Regions from separate parts of the Nocardiopsis mwathae genome, predicted to be linked through region 2. Evidence: riboswitches for the same ligand, from Rfam matches in the RefSeq annotation. Region 2 holds a riboswitch; each other region holds the start of a gene.
The links. Region 2 has a riboswitch for thiamine pyrophosphate ahead of HNR23_RS02310 (ECF transporter S component). Riboswitches for the same ligand answer to the same signal wherever they lie in the genome.
Positions count from the first base shown of each region.

Region 1: it holds a riboswitch for thiamine pyrophosphate, as region 2 does, so the genes downstream of both, thiD (bifunctional hydroxymethylpyrimidine kinase/phosphomethylpyrimidine kinase) here and HNR23_RS02310 (ECF transporter S component) in region 2, are expected to answer to the same signal.
Region 3: it holds a riboswitch for thiamine pyrophosphate, as region 2 does, so the genes downstream of both, thiO (glycine oxidase ThiO) here and HNR23_RS02310 (ECF transporter S component) in region 2, are expected to answer to the same signal.

Region 1 covers NZ_JACHDS010000001.1:984,922-992,064, forward strand. The annotation lists gene HNR23_RS03855 (DUF6457 domain-containing protein) at 151-402, shown strand; gene HNR23_RS03860 (alanine/glycine:cation symporter family protein) at 626-2,041, shown strand; gene thiD (bifunctional hydroxymethylpyrimidine kinase/phosphomethylpyrimidine kinase) at 2,168-3,010, opposite strand; TPP riboswitch at 2,999-3,108, opposite strand; gene HNR23_RS03870 (DUF368 domain-containing protein) at 3,151-4,128, opposite strand; gene rocD (ornithine--oxo-acid transaminase) at 4,619-5,896, shown strand; gene HNR23_RS03880 (GDSL-type esterase/lipase family protein) at 5,995-7,110, opposite strand.
Region 2 covers NZ_JACHDS010000001.1:599,837-606,979, forward strand. The annotation lists gene treS (maltose alpha-D-glucosyltransferase) at 1-156, opposite strand, end outside; gene HNR23_RS02300 (maltotransferase domain-containing protein) at 237-2,228, opposite strand; gene glgP (alpha-glucan family phosphorylase) at 2,793-5,456, shown strand; TPP riboswitch at 5,627-5,735, shown strand; gene HNR23_RS02310 (ECF transporter S component) at 5,833-6,471, shown strand; gene HNR23_RS02315 (ABC transporter ATP-binding protein) at 6,468-7,143, shown strand, end outside.
Region 3 covers NZ_JACHDS010000001.1:2,964,842-2,971,984, forward strand. The annotation lists gene HNR23_RS12825 (polyprenyl synthetase family protein) at 1-542, shown strand, start outside; gene HNR23_RS12830 (NAD(P)H-binding protein) at 861-1,745, shown strand; gene thiE (thiamine phosphate synthase) at 2,497-3,147, opposite strand; gene HNR23_RS12840 (helix-turn-helix domain-containing protein) at 3,321-3,680, opposite strand; TPP riboswitch at 3,813-3,924, shown strand; gene thiO (glycine oxidase ThiO) at 3,917-5,068, shown strand; gene thiS (sulfur carrier protein ThiS) at 5,129-5,329, shown strand; gene HNR23_RS12855 (thiazole synthase) at 5,333-6,169, shown strand; gene pknB (Stk1 family PASTA domain-containing Ser/Thr kinase) at 6,353-7,143, shown strand, end outside.

The DNA of each region.
Region 1 (7,143 bases), 390 kb from region 2:
GGCGCCCGATTGACGATCTTCCTCCGGCTATGCGAAGCGGCCGCGGCCCAGGCCTCCGGCCTATATCGCGTCCGAGGAGGTGTTTCGGTACCGATGGCCGTAGGATCGCGAGCTGTCGCCCGAAACACACCCACGGATCAGGAGCGCCACATGACCCTCGTCGAATGGGCCGAGCTCGTCAGCGCGGAGCTGGAGCTGGGAGAGGAGATCGGCAAGGGCGACGTCGACCGCATCCTGGACCTCGCCCGCGACGCGGCGCACTCGGTCGCCCGCCCGGCGGCGCCCCTGACCACCTACCTGCTGGGTATCGCCGTCGGTCGCGGCGCCGATCCGGAGGAGGCCGCCGCCGCGCTGAGCCGACTGGCGCTCGCCCAGGCGCCCGAAGCGCCCGACACTCCGTGATCTCCGCTGGTCATACGCCTGTAACGGAACGCCTAAGCGATCACTCTGTGGAAGAAACGTGACGCATACGTGACGAATCAGGCCAAAAAACCGTGTAAATGTGGCGGTGCGCTGCATCACGTTGATCGCGACGATGCGTCGTGTCGTCGCCTGACCGCGTCCCTACCCGGCCGGAGGGCGGCGCAGCCTCACCCCCTCGCTCGAACACATAGGGAGTTCGTCCATGGATCAACTCGCGGACATGCTGGACACCCTCTCCGGCATCATCTGGAGTGAGTACGTCCTCATTCCGCTGCTGCTGCTCACCGGGTTGTTCCTGACGGTCCGGCTACGGCTGCTGCAGTTCCACAAGCTCTTCCACGCCCTCTGGCTGGCGCTGATCCGCCGCAAGGAGGCCGAGGGCGTCCAGGGCGACATCTCCCACTACCAGGCCCTGAGCACCGCGCTCGCCGCCACCGTCGGCGTCGGCAACATCGCCGGTGCCGCACTGGCGATCGGCATGGGCGGTCCGGGCGCGCTGTTCTGGATGTGGATGACCGGCCTCGTCGGCATGGCCACCAAGTACAGCGAGGCGCTGCTCGGCGTCAAGTACCGGCGCGAGGACAGCGTGGGCAAGCAGAGCGGCGGCCCCATGTTCTACCTCCGCCACGGCCTGCCCGGCGGGCTGGGGCTGACGCTGGGCGTCCTGTTCGCCGTGTTCGGCGCCATCGCGGCCTTCGGTATCGGCAACGGTACCCAGGCCAACACCGTCTCCCAGCAGCTCAACGCGGTGTGGGGCGTCCCGACCTGGGTGGCCGGCATCGCGATGGTGATCATCGCGGGCACCGTCATCATCGGCGGCATCAAGAGCATCGGCCGGGTCGCCGCCGGCGTCGTGCCGATCATGATCCTGCTCTACATCGGCGTCACGCTGCTGGTGCTCATCGCGCACGCCGGCGACATCCCCGCCGCCCTGGCCCTGGTCATGACCGACGCCTTCACCGGCCAGGCCGCAGCGGGCGGTGGCGCCGCCTCCATCTTCGTGGTGATCCAGGCGGGCGTGGCGCGCGGCATCTTCTCCAACGAGTCGGGCCTGGGCACCGGCGCCATCGCGGCGGCCGCGGCCAAGACCGACCAGCCGGTGCGCCAGGCGATGGTGTCGATGACCCAGACCTTCATCGACACCCTCATCGTCGTCACCATGACCTGCCTGGCCATCATCGTCACCGGTGTCTGGCAGGAGGACGGCCGCGGCGACGGCGCCGCGATGACCTCGGCCGCCCTCCAGGACGGTCTCGCGGCCATCTCCCCGGGGCTGGGCCCGCTGGGCGGCTACATCGTGGCCATCGCCGTCGCGGTGTTCGCCTTCACCACCATCCTGGGGTGGTCCTACTACGGCGAGCGCTGCATCGACTTCCTCGTCGGCCACAAGGGTGTGCCGTTCTACCGCGTGGTGTTCGTCGCGATGATCTACGTCGGCGCCGTGGCGTCCCTGGACATCATCTGGCTGGCCAGCGACATCGCCAACGGCCTGATGGCACTGCCCAACCTCATCGGCCTGCTACTGCTCTCCCCGGTCATCGTCCAGGAGACGCAGAAGTATTTCGGCAACCCCGACTGGAAGAATCCGGACATCAAGATTCCGGACGTGCGCCAGTAGCCGCCCGCCGACCCTTCCGGCCCCGCCCCGCACCCCGCGCGGCGGGGCCTTTTCCCGGACATCGGGAGTACGCCTCTCGGGAGAACGATTCGAATCTCCGCGGTGGTCCCGACCGTTCTCCCGAGATCAACGGGGGAGCGGACGGTCGGATGCGGGGCCCCACCAAGCGTGGAAGTGGTGGACCGGGCCCTTTCCCGTTCCGGCGTCGAGAACGTCGGCGTGGCGCAGGGCCGCGGTGAGGTAGGCCTTGGCGTCGCGGACCGCCGCGGCGACCCCGTCGCGCTGGGGCAGGAGAGCGGCGATGGCGGAGGAGAGGGTGCACCCCGTGCCGTGGGTGTTGGAGGTGGGGACGCGCTCGGCGGTGAAGGTCCGCGGCTCCCGCCCGGGCGCCGCCAGCAGGTCGGTGCACCGCTCGCTCGCGGAGCCGCCCAGGTGGCCCCCCTTCAGCAGGACGTGCCGGGCGCCGAGCCGCAGCAGCCGGTCGGCCTGGGCGGCCATCGCCTCCAGGTCGGCCGCCTCGTCCTCGGCCAGCAGCTCGGCGGCCTCCGGCAGGTTCGGTGTGACCAGGTCGGCGCGCGGCATCAGCTCGGTGCGGACCGCGGCCACCGCGTCGGCGGCCAGCAGCCGGTCGCCGCTCTTGGCGACCATGACCGGGTCGAGCACCACGTTGCCCAGGGCGTAGCGGTCGATGGCGGCGGCGACGGCGGCGATGACGCCGGTGTCGGCCAGCATCCCGATCTTGACCGCGTCCACCCGGGCGTCGGTGAGGAGGGTGTCGAGCTGGTCCGCGACGAACGCGGCGGGGACCGGATGCACGCCGGTGACGCCCCTCGTCGACTGGGCGGTCAGGGCGGTCACGACCGTCATGCCGTAGCCGCCGAGGGCCGAGAAGGTCTTCAGGTCGGCCTGGATTCCGGCGCCGCCGCTGGGGTCGCTGCCGGCGATGGACAGGATGTTGTAGCCGCTCACGGGCGTTCCTTCGCTAGTACGAGCTAGATCAGGTTCGACGGGTGTGCTCTCAGCCGTGACCGGTGGATGGGCCGGTCCCGGCACCCCGCGCCGTCATGGACGTGGTGTGGAGTTGTGGGGAACCGTGGGATGGACGGGTCTCAGCCGCGGCCCGCGGAGTCGACCTGGTCGGGGGCGCGGTGGCGGCCCTGGGGCGCCGGGCCGCCGCCGGGGCCGTCGGCCTCCCGGCGGGCGCGGGCACGGCGTTCGACCAGCAGCACCGTGACGACGACGGCGAAGCCGACGACGGCGAGCGCGACGGTGACCGGAACGTCGCCCTGCGGCGCCTGAAGCGTGCGGTCGCCGTCCTGCCACGGCCACAGCGCGCGCAGCGAACCGGCCATCAGGCCGGTCAACACGACCAGGGTGATGTGGTGGTAGTTCTCCAACAGCCACTGCAGCAGCTTGACGAAGAACGCCAGGCCGAAGAACGCGCCCAGCGCGAACGTCGAGATGTATCCGAGGTCGCGGGTGTTGAGCGCGTCCATGGTGACCGTGTACAGGCCGAAGGTCAGCAGGATGAACGAGCCCGAGACGCCGGGGAGCACCAGCGCGCAGATGGCGACGGCGGCGGCGCCCGCGACGATCAGGAAGTCGGGTTCGACGTGGGCCGGGGGCAGGCCGGTGAGCAGGAACGCCCCCGCGGCCACCACGAGCGCCAGCAGGTAGTGCCCGGCCTTCCAGGTGCGTCCGGACCCGCTGTAGGGCACCCACAGGGAGGCCAGCACGAGGCCGAAGAAGAGCGCATAGGCGCGCTGCTGCTCGCGCTCGACCAGGGGGGCGAGGAACTTGGCCGCGAGCAGCGCGGCGATCACCATGCCGACCAGCACCGCGATGATGGCCGCCCAGTCGGCCTTGCGGAACTCCTCGGCGGCGCGCCCCAGGCCGCGACCGCGCGGCAGGTCGCTGACGGCAAGCCGGACCCCGCTCACCACGTGGCCCGCCGAGGTGATGAGCGTTTCGTAGATGCCGACGATCAGGGCGACGGTTCCGCCGCTGACGCCGGGGACCACCTCCGCGGTCCCGATGAGGGAGCCGCGGAACGCGTTGAAGAGGTGAGTGCCGACTGACTTCGCCATGTCTCGCGTTTCGTCTGAAGAGGCCGGGAGGAAAGATAAAAGGGTCGGGCGGCCGCCTCGCGGGCGGCGCGCCCCCAGTCTAGGGCGGATGCGGCGGGGGTTCGGGCGCCGTGCGCCCGCCTCCTGCGCCCATGGGTTTCGGACCGGTGCCGGGGACAGCGGGCCGTGTGCACCGGCATCGTATGGGTACAGACGCGTCGACGCGTCGGGACCCCGGGGGCGACGGGGCGGTCCCGACCGACGGACCCTGCGGCGTGGAGCCGCGGAAGCGGGGGTGGTGAGTGATGACGGGATGTATCCACGCTGCGCGGTTTCCCGGATGGGAGTGGTGGGCAACCGGAAAATCCGCCCCTTGTGCAACGGGGGCACCATCTGTTCTCCTGCTGGAGGCCGCGTCAACCGGGGCTTTGTGCGTTAACCGAACGGGTATCTGAAAATCGAATAACGATCACTGCTGTTCCGATCAACGGCGATCGAAGGGAAATCCTGGATGAGCGACACCCGCAGTCTGGGCCGCGACACCTCCGGTGGGAACCACACCGGGCCCGTCATTTCGAGCAGCGACCACATCGGACTGGCCGAGACCCACTCGGCACACAACTACAACCCCCTGCCCGTCGTCATCTCCGAAGGCGAGGGAGCCTGGGTCACCGACGTCGAGGGGCGCCGCTACCTCGACTGCCTCGCCGGCTATTCGGCGACCAACTTCGGACACAGCAACCCCGACCTGCTGGCGGCCGCACACCACCAGCTCGACCGGGTGACGCTCACCAGCCGCGCCTTCTACCACGACCAGTTCGGCCCCTGGGTCACCGCGCTCGCCGACCTGGTCGGCAAGGAGAAGGTACTGCCCATGAACACCGGGGCCGAGGCGGTGGAGACCGCCGTCAAGGTCGCCCGCCGGTGGGCCTACGACGTCAAGGGCGTGCCCGACGGCCAGGCCACCATCATCGTCGCGGGCGGCAACTTCCACGGCCGCACCACGACCGTCATCTCCTTCTCCGAGGACCCCGACGCCTACGGCGGATTCGGCCCCTACACCCCCGGCTTCCGCGTGGTCCCCTACGGCGACGCCGACGCGATCGCGGCGGCCGTCGACGGGACCACGGCCGCCGTCCTCGTCGAGCCCGTGCAGGGCGAGGCCGGCGTCATCGTGCCGCCCCCGGACTACCTGCCCCGCATCCGGGAGATCTGCGACGAGAACCGGGTGCTGTTCATCGCCGACGAGGTGCAGTCGGGCCTCGGCCGCACCGGCACGGTCACGGCCTGCGAGCACACCGGGGTGGTCCCCGATGCCTACCTGTTCGGCAAGGCCCTGGGCGGCGGCATCCTTCCCGTCTCGGCCATGGTCGCCGACGAGGACGTCCTCGGCGTGATCAAGCCGGGCCAGCACGGCAGCACCTTCGGCGGCAACCCCATGGCCGCCGCGATGGGCCGCACCGTGGTGCGGATGCTGCGCGAGGGCCCCTACCTGGACAACGCCCAGCGCCTCGGCGAGCTGCTGCGGGCGCGGATCAAGGAGTTCGTCGGCAACGGCGCGGTCGCGGCGCGCAGCATCGGGCTGTGGGCCGGGATCGACGTCGACGACTCGCTGGCCAGCGGCCGCGAGCTGTGCGAGCGGCTCGCCGCCAAGGGCGTTCTGGTCAAGGACACCCACGGCTCGACGGTGCGGCTCTCCCCGGCACTGGTCGTCACCGAGGAGGACCTGAACTGGGCGCTCGACCGGTTCAGCGAGGTCCTGGCCGAACTGCGTGCGGAGAAGGGGTAGGCCCTGGTCCGCCGTCCCGCCGCGCCGGGACCACCGAGACCGCCCGGTGGCCGCGCCGCCCCCGTTTCCGGGGCGGGGCGGCCACCGCTGTGTATGCCCTACTCGACCTCGGCGGCCAGCACGTCGGGGGTGACGTTCTCGACGGTCTCCCGCGTCACGAACAGCGGGCGCCCCGGGCCGGAGGTGACCCGCTGGGCCACGCGGTCGCTGAACGCCGCCTGTCCGGCCGCGTTGGGGTGGAAAGTGCTGCGATCCACCCTGATGCCATCGCTCAGGTCGCGCAGGAGCACCCCGTTGAGCCACGGTTCGTCGGCGTCCACCTCGTGGCCCCGGAACACGGTGTAGAGGTCGACGAACTCCACGCTGCCGACCTGGCCCTCGTCGTAGATCTCGGCATCGGCGCGGTTGACCGCGTTCTCCAGCCGCAGGTTGAAGCGCTTGATGGTGGAGTTCAGCCACTTCTGGTCGCCGACCGTCAGCGTGTAGTACATGCCCTCGGGCTTCTCGGCGAACAGCCGCGGATAGCCGAGCACGACGACGCGGGCGTCGGGCGCGCGGTCGCGCAGCTCCGCCAGCAGGTCGTCGAAGGTCGACTCGAAGCGCTCCATCCGCTTCTCGATGTCCTCCTCCTGACCGGTGCAGGCGTCGGCCTCCACCAGCGGCAGCCGCACCATGCAGGTCCGCAGGACCGGCGTGAAGCCCAGGTCGTTTCCGCCGATGCCGAGGGTGATCAGGGACGTGTGCGGGGTGACCTGGTCGAGCTGGGAGCCGGTCGAGCCGATCTCCTCCAGCATCGCCGTGCCCTTCTGCGAGCTGCACGCCACGAAGCCGAGCTCGCCGGCGAAGTCGTAGGCGTTGGTGAGCCGCTGGGGGTAGGCGTTGGCCGAGCGCCAGCACCCGCCGGAGCGCGCGGTACCGGGCAGGTAGTCGCCGGCGCCGTCCCCGGAGGAGTAGGAGTCGCCCAGCGCCACGTAGTGGCCCCACGTGGCCGCCTCGACGGGGGCCATCTCCACGCGCCAGTCGGGGACCTCGGGGTCGTCCTCCTCGGGCGGGACGGGCCGGTCGGGGCAGCCGCGGCCGGTGAGGTCGCACCACAGCCCCAGGGCGCCGTCGCGGGTGGCCGGGACGGCGGCGACGATGACCAGCACGAACACGAGGGAGACGGCGAGGGAGCCCAGGACCCAGGTCCGCCGCGTGAGTTCTGGTATGCGCACTGTCGCGTTCTGCCTCTCGTTCTGCGCCGCCCC
Region 2 (7,143 bases):
CCGGAGATCCCCGGTGCCGTCGCCGTTGGAATCGTAGAAACCTCGGGCGAGTACCTCGTAGAAGACCGCGCGTTTGTACCAGTACGGATCGCGGGGGGTCTCGTGGGAAAAAGTGTCGGGCACGGCCCCATGGGGCGCGTCTCCGGGCTCTGGCATCGGATGTGTCACGAAACTACTCCACCGGTTGTCGTTCCAGTGTGTTCCGCCGGTCGTGCCCGATCGCGGTGTTCGCGGAGCTATCGGGGCTTTCCGGAGGATGCGACGGTGAAAACATGGGCTGGTTGGATATTCGGGTCGAGGTGGACGTAATTCGCCCCTCCCCATTCGTAGGATTCGCCCGATAATTGGTCCGTCACGAGGATCCGGTCCTCGGAGGTGAACCCGAGAGCGGGCATATCGAGCCACACCGTCCCCTCGGCGGGGCGGTGCGGGTCGAGGTTCACGACCACCAGGACGACGTCGTCGGCCCCCGTACCGGGGCCCTCGCCCACGGTGGCGCTCCGCTTGGAGAAGCAGGTCAGCTGGGGCCGGTCGACGTGGTGGAAGCGCAGGTTGCGCAGCTCCTGCAGTGCCGGGTGCGCCCGCCGCAGCTCGTTCAGCCGGGTGATCAGGGGGGAGATCGTGGCCCCGGCGGCTTCGGCCGCCGCCCAGTCGCGCGGTCGGTACTCGTACTTCTCGGAGTTCAGGTACTCCTCGCTGCCCGGCCGCACCGGCGTGTTCTCGCACAGCTCGTAGCCCGAGTAGATCCCCCACGTCGGGGACAGCAGTGCGGCGAGCAGCGCGCGGATCTCGAACGCCGGGCGGCCGCCCTCCTGCAGGTAGGCGTGGAGGATGTCGGGGGTGTTGGCGAAGAAGTTGGGCCGCATGTAGGCGGCGGCCTCCCCGCTGAGCTCCCGCAGGTAGCCCTCCAGCTCCTCCTTGCCGTTGCGCCAGGTGAAGTAGGTGTAGGACTGGTGGAAGCCGACCTTGGCCAGCGTGTGCATCATCGCCGGACGGGTGAAGGCCTCGGCGAGGAAGAGCACGTCGGGGTCGGTCCGGGCGATGTCGGCGAGCAGCCGCTCCCAGAACGCCACCGGCTTGGTGTGCGGGTTGTCCACCCGGAAGATCCGCACGCCGTGCGCCATCCAGTGCCGGACCACGCGCAGCACCTCGGCGTAGATGCCATCGGGGTCGTTGTCGAAGTTCAGCGGGTAGATGTCCTGGTACTTCTTGGGCGGGTTCTCCGCATAGGCGATCGAGCCGTCGGCGCGCACGGTGAACCACTCGGGGTGCTCGGTGACCCAGGGGTGGTCGGGGGAGCACTGCAGCGCCAGGTCGAGCGCGACCTCCAGGCCCAGCTCGCGGGCCCCGGCGACGAACGCGTCGAAGTCGTCGAGGTCGCCGAGGTCGGGGTGGATCGCGTCGTGGCCGCCGTCGGCCGAGCCGATGGCCCACACCGACCCCGGGTCGCCGGGCCCGGCCCGAAGCGCGTTGTTCCGGCCCTTGCGGAACGAGTGGCCCACCGGGTGCACGGGCGGCAGGTAGACCACGTCGAAGCCCATGTCGGCGATGGCGGGCAGGCGCTTGGCGGCCGTGCGCAGGGTGCCCGGGCGCCAGTGCCCGTCCTGTCCGAGGGGCTCAGCGCCCTCCGACCGCGGGAAGAACTCGTACCAGGAGCCGAAGAGGGCCCGCTTGCGGTGCACCTCCAGGGGGAACCGCTTCGACCGTGTCACCAGGTCGCGCAGCGGTGCGGCGCCGAGTTCGGCGAGCACGTCGGTGGCGGTGGCCAGGGCGAGGCGCTCGGCCGCCGGCAGGGCGGTGTCGCGGAGCCGCTCGGCGACCTGTGCCAGCTCGGGTCGGCGCGGCACCCGGCGCGCGGCGCGCTCCAGCAGTCGGGCGCCCTCCTCCAGCATGAGTTCGGCGTCCTGGCCCAGCGGGATCTTGATCTCTGCGCCGTGCCGCCAGGTGGCGTAGGGGTCGTCCCACGCCTCCACGGCGAACTTCCAGCTCCCCTCGCAGGTGGGGCGCACCTCGGCCGCATAGCGGTCGGTCCCCGGGGTGACCTCGCGCATGGGCGTCGGTCCCTGGCGGCGCCCCTGGGGGTCGTAGAGCACGACACCGGCTCCGAGGGCGCCGTGGCCCTCCCGGATGACGGTGGCGCTGACGGTGAAGGTCTCACCGGCGACGGCCTTGGCCGTGCCGAGGTCGGGTACGGGAGAGACGTTCAGAATGGGAATGCGTCCGATCACAGGTGCACCAATGCAGGCAGCGAGAGAACAGAAGGGCCGGAGAGTCGGAGACTGGAATATTGTCGCGTTTTCGACGATTGCGGGATGTTCGTGTCGTTGCAGGCGTTGAAGGTATTCGAGAGCGGGCAGCCCGAAGTGCCCGAAAGGCCCACGGGTGGCCCCGGTCGTTCGGGCTCGGCGCGCTCTCACTGTCTATCGTCGGCCCGGAATGGTCCGCATCCGATGGTTTGCGGTGCGTATTTTTTGTGATTGTCGTCACACTGGCGAAGGTCCTTCGTGGGAGGTATCTTCGGCGGTTGCGCACGTAGAACAACGACAAACCGGTCGGGCGCCTCAGGGGGAACACTCGTCACATTCGTTCCGCGTGTGGCAATAAGGGGTTAAATCGGCGTGCTTCCCGTGTGTGCTGATCGTGCGATGGAGATCCGAAAGGGCGCTCTGTCCGGTTTGGCGGAGAATGGGGAAAATCCTCCCGAAAACCGGAAAGGCGGGCCTGACGAGTGTTCGTTGAATAGTGGCTTCAGGGGTCGCGCAATCGCCGCGGATTGACTAGCCTCACGCTCCGTGAAGGCGATTCGCAGATTTACCGTCCGTACCGTCCTCCCCGACGAACTCGCCCCCCTGGGCCGGCTCGCCGCGAACCTCCGATGGGCCTGGCATCCGGCCACCCGCGAGGTCTTCGCCGCGATCGACCCCGAGGTGTGGGCGGCCGTCGGCCAGGATCCGTTCCGCATGCTCGGGGAGGTCGGTGCCGACCGCTTCTCCGAGCTCGCCCGCGACGAGGCGTTCTGCGCCCGCCTCCGCGAGGCCGACTCCGACCTCGACTCCTACCTCACCGGCCCGCGCTGGTATCAGGGACTGTCCGCGCCGCCCTCGGGCATCGCGTACTTCTCGGCCGAATACGGCCTGACCGCCGCGCTGCCCCAGTACTCCGGCGGGCTGGGCATCCTCGCCGGCGACCACCTCAAGAGCGCCAGCGACCTGGGCCTGCCGCTCATCGGTGTGGGCCTGCTCTACCGGCACGGCTACTTCACCCAGACCCTTTCGCCCGAGGGCTGGCAGCTGGAGGCCTATCCCGAGATCGACCCGCGCGGGCTGCCCATGAGCCGCCTGGCGGACGCGGGCGGGGAACCCGTGGCCATCGGCGTCGACCTGGCCGACGGCCGCCGGATCACCGCGCACGTGTGGGTGGTGCGGGTCGGCCGGGTCCCGCTGCTGCTCCTCGACGGCTGCCACGAAGGCAACGACCCTGAGCTGCGCGGCATCACCGACCGGCTCTACGGAGGCGGCAGCGAGCACCGGCTCCGCCAGGAGCTCCTGCTCGGCATCGGCGGCGTCCGGGCCGTCCGCGCCTACTGCGAGCTGAGCGGCCACCCCCGCCCCGAGGTCTTCCACATGAACGAGGGGCACGCCGGGTTCCTCGGCCTGGAGCGCGTCCGCGAGTACATCGGAGACGCCGGGCTCACCTTCGACGAGGCGGTCGAGGCCACCCGCGCGGGCACGGTGTTCACCACCCACACCCCCGTCCCCGCCGGGATCGACCGGCTGCCCCGCGAGCTCGTCGAGCGGCACTTCGCCGCCGACGTGTCCGCGGCGCCCGGCGTGCCGTGCGACCGGGTCATGGAGCTGGGCACCGAGGACTACGCGGGCGGCGACCCCGCCGTGTTCAACATGGCCGTGATGGGTATGCGGCTGGCGCAGCGCGTCAACGGGGTCAGCCGGCTGCACGGACAGGTCGCCCGGGACATGTTCCGCGGCCTGTGGCCGGGCTTCGACACCTCCGAGGTCCCGATCTCCTCCATCACCAACGGCGTGCACGCCCGCACCTGGGTCGCCGACGAGGCCCAGAGGATGGCCGGCCGCATGGTGGAGGACTCCGCCGAGTTCACCCACACCGAGGGGTGGCGCAAGATCACCGGCGCCGCCGAGGAGGACCTGTGGGAGATGCGGCGGACGCTGCGCTCCCGCCTCGTGGCCGATACCCGGCGGCGACTGCGCGCCTCCTGGCGGCAGCGCGGCGCCAGCTCGGCCGAGCTGGGGTGGGTCGACGACGTGCTCGACCCCGACGTCCTGACCATCGGCTTCGCCCGGCGGGTGCCGTCCTACAAGCGGCTCACCCTGATGCTGCGCGACCGCGACCGACTCACGTCGATGCTGCTCGACCCGCGGCGCCCGGTGCAGATCGTCATCGCGGGCAAGGCCCACCCCGCGGACGAGGGTGGCAAGCGCCTCATCCAGGAGATCGTGCGGTTCACCGACGACCCGCGGGTGCGGCACCGCATCGTCTTCCTGCCCGACTACGACATGGCGCTGGGCCACTCCCTGGTGCAGGGCTGCGACGTGTGGCTGAACAACCCGCTGCGCCCGCTGGAGGCGTGCGGCACCTCGGGCATGAAGGCCGCGCTCAACGGCGGGCTCAACCTGTCCATCCGCGACGGCTGGTGGGCCGAGTGGTTCGACGGCTCCAACGGCTGGGCCATCCCGACGGCCGATGGCGTGAGCGACCCCGACCGGCGCGACGAGCTGGAGGCGTCGGCGCTGTACGAGCTCATCGAGGGCGAGGTCGCCCCGCTGTTCTACGACCGGGACGAGGCGGGGCTGCCCAACCGCTGGCTGGAGATGGTCAAGCACACCCTGGTGTCGCTCGGCCCCAAGGTGCTGGCCACGCGGATGGTCCAGGACTACGTCACCCTCCTCTACCAGGGAGCCGCCGACTCCTCACGCCGGCTGGTGGGAACCCCCACGGACGAGGCGGCCGCCGACGGCACCGACACGTCGGCCCCCGCCATGACCGGCGCCCGTGAGCTCGCCGACTGGAAGCGGCGGGTGCGCAAGGCCTGGCCGGGGGTGCGCATCGAGCACGTCGAGGTGGTCGGCATGGAGGACCCGCCCCAGGTCGGCGGCGCGATGCAGGTGCACGCCACGCTCGTGCTGCCCGGTCTGGCCCCGCAGGACATCCAGGTGGAGGTCGCGGTGGGCCGGGTCGCCGACGACGAGCGGCTGCTCGAACCGGTCGTCGCCACCCTGGCGCCGGTCGGCGATCCCGAGGAGGTCGAGGGACCGCTGGTGCGCTACGCGGGATCCGTGCCCCTGGTGCGGTCGGGAACCTGCGGCTACACGGTCCGGGTCCTGCCCGCCCACGCCATGCTCGCCGATCCCGCCGAGATGGGGCTGGTCGTGGCCCCCCGGCCGCCGGAGGCCATGGACGACGGCATGGTGCTGAGGTAGCGCGGCCCTATCCCTTCCGATGATCTCGGAGATACTGGGGGAAAGATCGCCGGGGAGACCCCGATATCCCCGAGATCATCGGAAGGGACGGGCTGCTGGCCGGCGGCAGGGTCGGTGATGTCCGGTGTGTTGCGGGATCACCCATAATGGAGTGAACTGCCGGAACGGCAGGGAACCGACAGGGGAGCGCTTCGGCGCTGAGAGTGCGGGATCGGCCCCGCAGACCCTTACACACCTGATCCGGGTCATGCCGGCGAAGGAAGTCGTAGGATCCGTCGGCCGCGGATCCGGCCCGCGCGCCCACGCGCGCCCCGGCCGCGGCCCTCTTGGCACTTCGCGCCCTCTCGTGCACCGACACGAAGGGACACCGATCGACGTGGGAACCTCCGCCGCGCCAGGAGAAACCTCGGGCGCCCAGCCGACCGAACCCACCCGACCCACCGCATCGGGCCGCCGGTTCCGCTGGCGCACCGTCGACATCGTCGTCGCCGCCGTTCTCGGCGTCGCCATCGGGGTCATCTTCTGGTTCTGGGGGATGCTGTGGGAGGCCACCTCGCCCCTGTTCCTCTTCTTCCCGCCCGCCCAGGCGGTGATCTACGGGATGTGGCTGCTGCCGGGGGTGCTCGGGATGCTCATCATCCGCAAGCCCGGCGCCGGCGTGCTCACCTCGACGGCGGCGGCGACCGTCTCGATGCTGCTCGGCACCCACTGGGGGCTGCTGGTCGTGCTCGCGGGCGTGCTGCAGGGGCTGCTGCCCGAGGTGGTCTTCGCGCTCGGCCGCTACCGCTTCTGGGGGATGGGGATCTCCATCCTCGCCGGGGCCGCCGCCGGGCTGGCGCCCACCGCGATGGACCTGACCCTGTACTACGCGGACTGGCCGGCCGCGTTCATGGCCGCCTACGGGGTGATCGTCGTGCTCAGCGCCGCGATCATCGCCGGGATCGGCGGCCGACTGCTGACGACCGCCCTGGCCCGCGCGGGCGCGCTCACGCCCTTCCCGTCGGCGCGCGGATGAGCGGGGGCGCGGCCCGGGGCGGGGCCGGCGTGCGGTTGTCCGGATGGGGCTGGCGGCACGGCGCCCGCGACGCGTGGGCGCTGCGCGGCGTCGACCTGGTGATCGAGCCGGGGGAGCGGGTCCTGCTTCTCGGAGCCTCCGGCGCGGGCAAGAGCACCCTGCTGCACGCGCTTGCCGGCCTCACCGGCCCCGACGCCGCCATCACCGGTGAGCAGGAGGGGGCGCTGCTGGTCGACGGCGAGCCGGCCGACCGCCGCCGCGGCGACATCGGCCTGGTCAGCCAGGACCCGGAGACGCAGCTGGTGATGGCGCGCAGCGGCGACGACGTCGCGTTCGGCCTGGAGAACCGGGCCCTGCCCCGCGCCGACATCTGGCCGCGCGTGCACGCCGCGCTCGACGGGGTGGGCTTCCCGTACGGCATCGCGCGGTCGACGGCCGCGCTGTCGGGCGGCGAGAAGCAGCGGCTGGTGATCGCCGGAGCGCTGGCGATGGACCCCCGTCTGCTGCTCCTCGACGAGCCGACCGCCAACCTCGACCCGGTCGGTGCGCGCCTGGTCCGTGACGTGGTGGCCGACCTGGTGGCCACGAGCGAGGCGACGCTGGTCCTGGTCGAACACCGGGTGGCCGACGTCATCGGGCTGGTGGACCGCGTGGTCGTGCTGGAGCCGGGCG
Region 3 (7,143 bases), 2.4 Mb from region 2:
ACCTCGACATGCTGGAGCAGGTGCGCGGTTCGGAGAGTGTCGAGGCGTCGCTGCGCGTCATGCACTACAAAGCGGCCAAGTACACCATCGAGCGCCCGTTGCACATCGGTGCCGCCCTGGCCGGCCGCTACCCGGAGCTCGCCGGCGTCTACAGCGCCTACGGGACCGCGCTGGGCGTCGCCTTCCAGCTCCGCGACGACCTCCTGGGCGTCTTCGGCGACCCGGAGGAGACCGGCAAGCCCGCGGGCGACGACCTCAGAGAGGGCAAGCGCACCCTGCTGGTCGCCGAGACGCTGGAGCGCGCCGCGGCGGACGACGCCGCCGAGTTCCGCCGCCACCTGGGCGACCCGGACCTCACGCCGGAGACCGTGGATCGGATGCGCGCCCTGGCCACCGGCTGCGGCGCGCTGGAAGCGTGCGAGCGGCGCATCGACGGCTACGTCGCGCAGGCCACCCGCGCGCTGGAGAGCCCGCTGATCGCCGACGAGGCCCGCTCCGCCCTGGCCGACCTGATCGTGGCCGCCACGGCGCGCAAGCACTGACCCACGGGCCCCGCCCCGCCCGCCGGGGGCGCCGCGCCCGTGCGCGGGCCGTCACCGGACGGCTACACGTACGCACCGTGCGGGGCGTGCCTCCCCACCAGAGGAGGAGACCGGTTCCTCCCCCTGGCGGATCGACGCGGGACGCTCGGCCTGTTTGAGTCGGAGACGGACCCGGACCGCGGCCCGGGAGGGCCCGGCGGGCGGTGTCCGCGGGTGAGGTGAGGACGGCACCTCATCCGCGGACGCCGCCCCTCGCACGGTCGAGTCCGGCGCGCCGTTACCCGCGCCGGAAGGGGCATCAGGTGAGAATAGGGAGCCATGGGTGACGATCAGGCAATAACGCACACCATCGGCATCACCGGTGCGACCGGGGGAATCGGCGGCCGCGTCGCCGCGCGACTGGCCCGGCGCGGCATCGCCCAGCGGCTCATCGTCCGCGACCTCAACCGGGCACCGGAGTTCCCCGGTGCCAGCGCCGCGATGGCGTCCTACGAGGACACGACCGCCTTCGAGCGCGCGGCCAAGGGGGCCGACACGCTGTTCCTGGTCTCGGCCACGGAGTCCGCCGACCGGGTGGACCGGCACATCAGCGCGGTGGACGCCGCCGTCGCGGCGGGGGTGAAGCGCATCGTCTACCTGTCGTTCCTGTCGGCGGCTCCGGCCGCGACGTTCAGCTACGCCCGCGACCACTTCTACACCGAGGCGCATATCCGCTCCACGGGCGTGGCGCACACCTTCCTGCGGCCCGGCTTCTACCTGGACCTGCTGCCGTACTGGGCCGATGACGCAGGGGTGATCCGCGGGCCGGCCGGGCAGGGCCGGGTCGCCTGGGTCTCCCGCGACGACGTCGCCGACGCGGCCGTCGCCGTCCTCACCGAGGGGGCGGAGCACGACGGCGCGACCTACGACGTCACCGGCCCCGAGGCGATGACGATGGGCGAGACCGTGGAGCGGCTGTCGGCGCTGACCGGCAAGACCATCCGCTACGTCCCCGAGACCTGGGAGGAGGCCCTGGCCTCGCGCCGCCCCACCGGCGCCCCGGAGTGGCAGATCGAGGGGTGGGCCAGCTCGTATGCCGCGATCGCCAGCGGCGAGATGGACGTCGTCTCCCCGGCCGTGGTCCGCCTGACCGGCCACCCCGCCCAGACCCTCGAACGCTTCCTCCGCACCCACCCGAGCGCGCTCAGCCACGTCTACACCTGAGTGCAGCCCCTGGACGGCGCTCGATCGCGTTGCCGCTTCGACGGAACCGGTCGCCTTTCGACCACCCTACGACGACGTCGGGAAGAAGCCGAGCCTTCCAGGAAGGCACGATGGAACCCGCACGCGAATACGACACGGACACCGATGACGATGTGCGTCTCTCAGATCCGCTGCGCGCCATGGAGGGAGATCGAGAATTCGTTCCTTCGCAGTCACGGAGCTCCGGTCGCCGAAGTCGTCCCCTTGACACGATCGGTACGGCGCCCCGCACCCGGACTCCGGGCAGGCAAGATCACCATCGCCGGAGACTTCGATGAACCGGACGAGGAAACCCTCGCCGCTTTTCGCGGGGAGCGGCCGTCAGGCTTCTGCTCGACACGCACATCCTGCCTGGTGGCCGGAGGACAGCCCAAAGCTCCCAGCTGTGGCATGCGAACGGGTTCTCAGCACCGAGGAGGTGTACGTCAGCGCCGTGACAGCATGGGAAATCTCCATCAAGTCGGCGCTGGGGAAGCTCGTGGTCCCCGAAGATCTCGACGCCGCCCTGCGGTACCGCGGATTCATCGAACTTCCGATGAGTATCGACCACGCCATGCGTGTCGGCGCGTCGCCTCGATATCACTCGGACCCGTGCGATCGCGCACTGATCGCCCGAGCTCAGGCAGAAGCACTCCCACTCGTAGCCGTCATACCGAAATCCAGAAGTACGACGTCGAGGTCCTCAGCGGGTGATCCCGGACGTACCGCCAGCTCACGCCGTTACGGCCAGCCTCCGCTTGAGCTCCGCTGCCGCGGCGTGCGGGTCGGGGGCCCCTGTGATGGCGCGGACGACGACGACGCGGGTGGCGCCCGCCGCGAGGACCTGGTCGAGGTTGTCGAGGTCGATGCCGCCGATGGCGAACCAGGGGCGCTCGGTGCGCAGAGCGGCGGCTTCGGTGACCAGGGGCAGTCCGGCGGCCGGGCGGCCGGGCTTGGTGGGGGTCGCCCAGGTGGGGCCGACGCAGAAGTAGTCGACGCCCTCCTCGGCGGCAGAGGCGGCGGCCGTCCGGGCGTCGTTGTTGGATCGGCCGATCAGCGGGCCGTCGCCGAGGATCGCGCGGGCATGGGGCACCGGCAGGTCGCTTTGGCCCAGGTGCAGGACGTCGGCGCGGGCGGCGTGGGCGATGTCGGCGCGGTCGTTGACGGCCAGCAGCGCGCCGTGGCGCTCGCAGGCCTCGCGCATCACCTCCAGTGCGGCCAGTTCGTCGCGGACCGCCAGCTCCTTGTCGCGCAGCTGGACGATGTCGACGCCTCCGGACAGCGCCGCGTCGAGGAACGCGGCGAGGTCGCCCTGCTCGGTGCGGGCGTCGGTGCACAGGTACAGGCGGGCCGTGGACAGTCGTTCGCGCAGGCTCTCACTCACCCGGTCAGGGTAGTGCGCCCCACGGGGCGGCCGGGCGGCGGGGCGGGGGAACCGCGCGGCCGTGCCGATGGGCGCGGCCGGGCGTTCCGGCCGCGCCCGGGGTCGATCGCGCGGGACTGCGGTTGTCGCACCGGAAGGTCGGGCCGGGGATCACCGCCCCGGGGGCCGCCCGGCTAGAGGGCCATCGCCTGGGCGCGGCGGCGCACCTCGGTGCCGCGGTTGGCGGCCAGGGCCTCGATGGGCGCCCCGGGGAGCGTGTCATCCGGGGTGAACATCCAGTGCAGCGCCTCGTCGTCGGTGAAACCGGCGTCGGCGAGCAGGGTGAGTGTCCCGGGCAGGCCCTTGACGATGTCACCGCCTGCGATGAACGCGGCGGGGATCGAGACCTCCCCGCCCTTGCGGATGCCCAGCAGCTTGTGGTCGCCGATGAACTGCTTGACGCGGTTCGGGCTGACGCCCAGCGCCTGCGCGGCTTCCTTCAGGGTCATCCATTCGCCGACGAGGGCTTCGATGTCGTGGTCGTTCTGTGTCACGCAGCCAATCTCCCACAGTTTCGCCGCACGCAAACCCGGCCGTCGGCGCTGATCGCTCCTGGCGTACCCGCAGCGGACGCCCACCCCTCGGCCGGTCCGCGCACGACGCCCTAAGATGGGCGGGAAAGACGTGAAGATCCCCGCGGGAGCCGGGTGGGACCCGGCTGAGAGGGAGGCTGTGAGCCTCCGACCGCATGAACCTGATCCGGGTCATACCGGCGAAGGGAGTGGATGGCATGACCGTGCCCGACGACCCCCTGCCCGCCTCCGACGTCCTCGTCGTGGGTGACGGCCTGATCGGACTGGTCACCGCGTGGCGCGCGGCCCGGCGCGGCCTGCTGACGACCGTGGTGGGGCGGCACTGCCCGTGCGCCGCCTCCGGTGTCGCCGCGGGCATGCTGACCCCGGCCACCGAGGCCATGTTCGGCGAGGAGCCGCTGATGCGGTTCGGCGCCCTGTCCCGCGACCGCTACCCGGGCTTCGTCGCCGAGCTGGAGGACGAGAGCGGGGTGCCGACGGGCTACCGGTCGGCGGGCACCCTGCAGATCGCGTTCGACACCGACGACCTGTCCAAGCTGACCGAACTCGGCGAACTGCAGACCCGGCTGGGGCTGAAGGCCGAGCGGCTGACCGCTCGCGAGTGCCGCCGGCTGGAACCGATGCTCGCGCCCGCGGTGCGCGGCGGTATCCACGCGCCCGACGACCGCTCCGTCGACCCCCGCGCGCTGCTGGCGGCGCTGCGCACGGCCTCCGAGCGGCGCGGCGTCCGCATGGTCGACGACCGGGTCACCGACGTTGTGGTGTCCGCCGACCGCGCCCGCGGCGTCCGGCTGCGCTCGGGCGGCGAGCTCGCCGCCGACCAGGTGGTGCTGGCCGCCGGGACACGCACACCCGGAATCGGCGGCCTGCCCGAGGGCGTGGTCCCGCCCGTGCGCCCGGTCAAGGGCCAGCTGCTGCGGCTGCGGATGCCCCGGGGCGAGCCGCCCATCGTCACCCGCACCGTGCGGGGCCTGGTCAAGGGGTCGCCCGTTTACCTGGTGCCGCGCGCGGGCGGGGAGATCGTGCTGGGTGCCACACAGGAGGAGATGGGCGACGACACCCGGCTCACCGCGGGCGGGGTGTGGGAGCTGCTGCGCGACGGCCACGAGCTGGTGCCGGGCATCAGCGAGCTGGAGATCGCCGAGACCTGCGTCGGGCTGCGCCCGGCCTCCCCCGACAACGAGCCGCTGCTCGGCCCGACCCGCCTGCCCGGGCTGCACCTGGCCGCCGGGCACCACCGGCACGGTGTACTGCTCGCCCCCGCCACCGGCGACGCCATGGCGGAGGCCCTGGCCACCGGTGAGCTGCCGGACTACGCCCGCCGCTTCGCCGCGACGCGGCTGTCCTGAGCGCGTGGTCCCGGGCATCCGCCCGCAGACGTCGAAATCTTTGCGATAGGGAGTTCAACCGTGAAGGTGATCATCAACGGCGAGCCCCGCGACCTGGCTCCGCGCAGTACGGTCGCCGACGCCGTCCGCACCCTGACCGAGGCGCGCGAGGGAATCGCCGTGGCGGTCAACGACGAGGTCGTTCCCAAGGCGACCTGGGCGACGACCGTCGTGAGCGAGAACGACCGCGTGGACGTACTCACGGCTGTGCAGGGAGGCTGAGCGATGACCGCGGAAACCACCGGCGCCACAAGCCCCACCGGCACCACCGGCCCGGGCACCCCCGGCGGCGTGCGCTCCCCGGCCGGCGACCCCCTGGTCATCGCCGGTGAGGAGTTCGCCTCCCGCCTCATCACCGGCACCGGCGGGGCGCCGTCGCTGAAGGTCCTGGAGGAGGCGCTCATCGCCTCCGGGACGGAGATGACGACGGTCGCGATGCGCAGGGTCTCCCCCGGCGCCGAGGGCTCGGTGTGGGACGTGCTGCGGCGCAACGGCATCCGGCCGCTGCCCAACACCGCAGGCTGTTTCACCGCCATGGACGCGGTGCGCACGGCCCGGCTGGCCCGCGAGGCGCTGGAGACGGACTGGATCAAGCTGGAGGTCGTGGCCGACGAGCGCACCCTGCTACCCGACCCGGTGGAGCTGCTGGACGCGGCCGAGCGGCTGGTCGACGAGGGGTTCGTGGTCCTCCCCTACACCAACGACGATCCGGTGCTCGCGCGGCGGCTCGAAGGGCTGGGGTGCGCCGCCGTGATGCCGCTGGGCGCGCCGATCGGGTCGGGGCTGGGCATCCGCAACCCGCACAACATCGAGCTCATCGTGGAGCAGGCCGAGGTTCCGGTGGTGATCGACGCCGGTATCGGCACCGCCAGCGAGGCGGCGCTCGCCATGGAACTGGGGTGCGACGCCGTCATGCTCGCCACCGCCGTCACCCGGGCCCAGGACCCGGTGCGGATGGCGGCGGCGATGCGCGACGCGATCACCGCCGGGCGCGGCGCCCGGCTGGCCGGGCGGATACCGGTGCGCCGCTACGCCCAGGCCTCCTCGCCCGCCGTGGACTGACCGGGGCCTCACCGGCGCCTACGTCCGCATCTCCCGTTCCGGTCCGCCCCGTGGCCGCCCCCGGGCGGGCCGGATCGTGGTGTCGCATTGGCCCCGATTCCCGCCCCCATGGGCTATTACGATGTCACGACGCTCTTCACAAGCGTCGCCTGCCCCGCCCGGATCACCCGTAAACTCACCTTCGTGGACATGACGACTGCGGACCCGCTTGTAGGCGCGACACTCGACCGTCGCTACTTCGTCGAGTCGCGTATCGCGGGCGGTGGCATGGCCACCGTCTACATCGCACATGACCAGCGCCTGGACCGGCGCGTGGCTCTCAAGGTCATGCACCCCTCCCTCGCCCAGGACCCCCAGTTCGTGCGCCGCTTCATCAACGAGGCGCACTCCGTCGCCAAACTCTCCCACCCCAACGTCGTCCAGGTCTTCGACCAGGGCACCGACCAGGGCTGCGTGTTCCTGGCCATGGAGTACGTGCCCGGCCGCACCCTGCGCGACCTACTCGAAGAGCGCGGTCGGCTGCACCCGCGCGAGGCCCTGCAGGTGATGGCCCAGGTGCTGGGCGCGCTGGGCGCCGCGCACCGGGCCGGGCTCGTGCACCGCGACATCAAGCCGGAGAACGTCCTGCTCACCGTCGACGGCCAGGCCAAGGTCGCCGACTTCGGATTGGCGCGGGCGGTCGAGTCCGCGCACCAGGGCATGACCAAGACCGGCACCCTCATGGGCACCGCCGCCTACATCGCCCCCGAGCAGATCGAGCGCGGGACCTCCGATACCCGGACCGACGTGTACGCGGCCGGGATCATGCTCTACGAGCTGCTCACCGGCGCCCAGCCGCACACCGGCGAGACCCCCATCGCCGTCGCCTACCAGCACGTCAACTCCGACGTACCGCGCCCCTCGACCGTCGTCCCCGGCCTGCCTCCGGAGATCGACGCCCTGGTCACCAAGGCCACCGAGCGCGACCCGCGCTA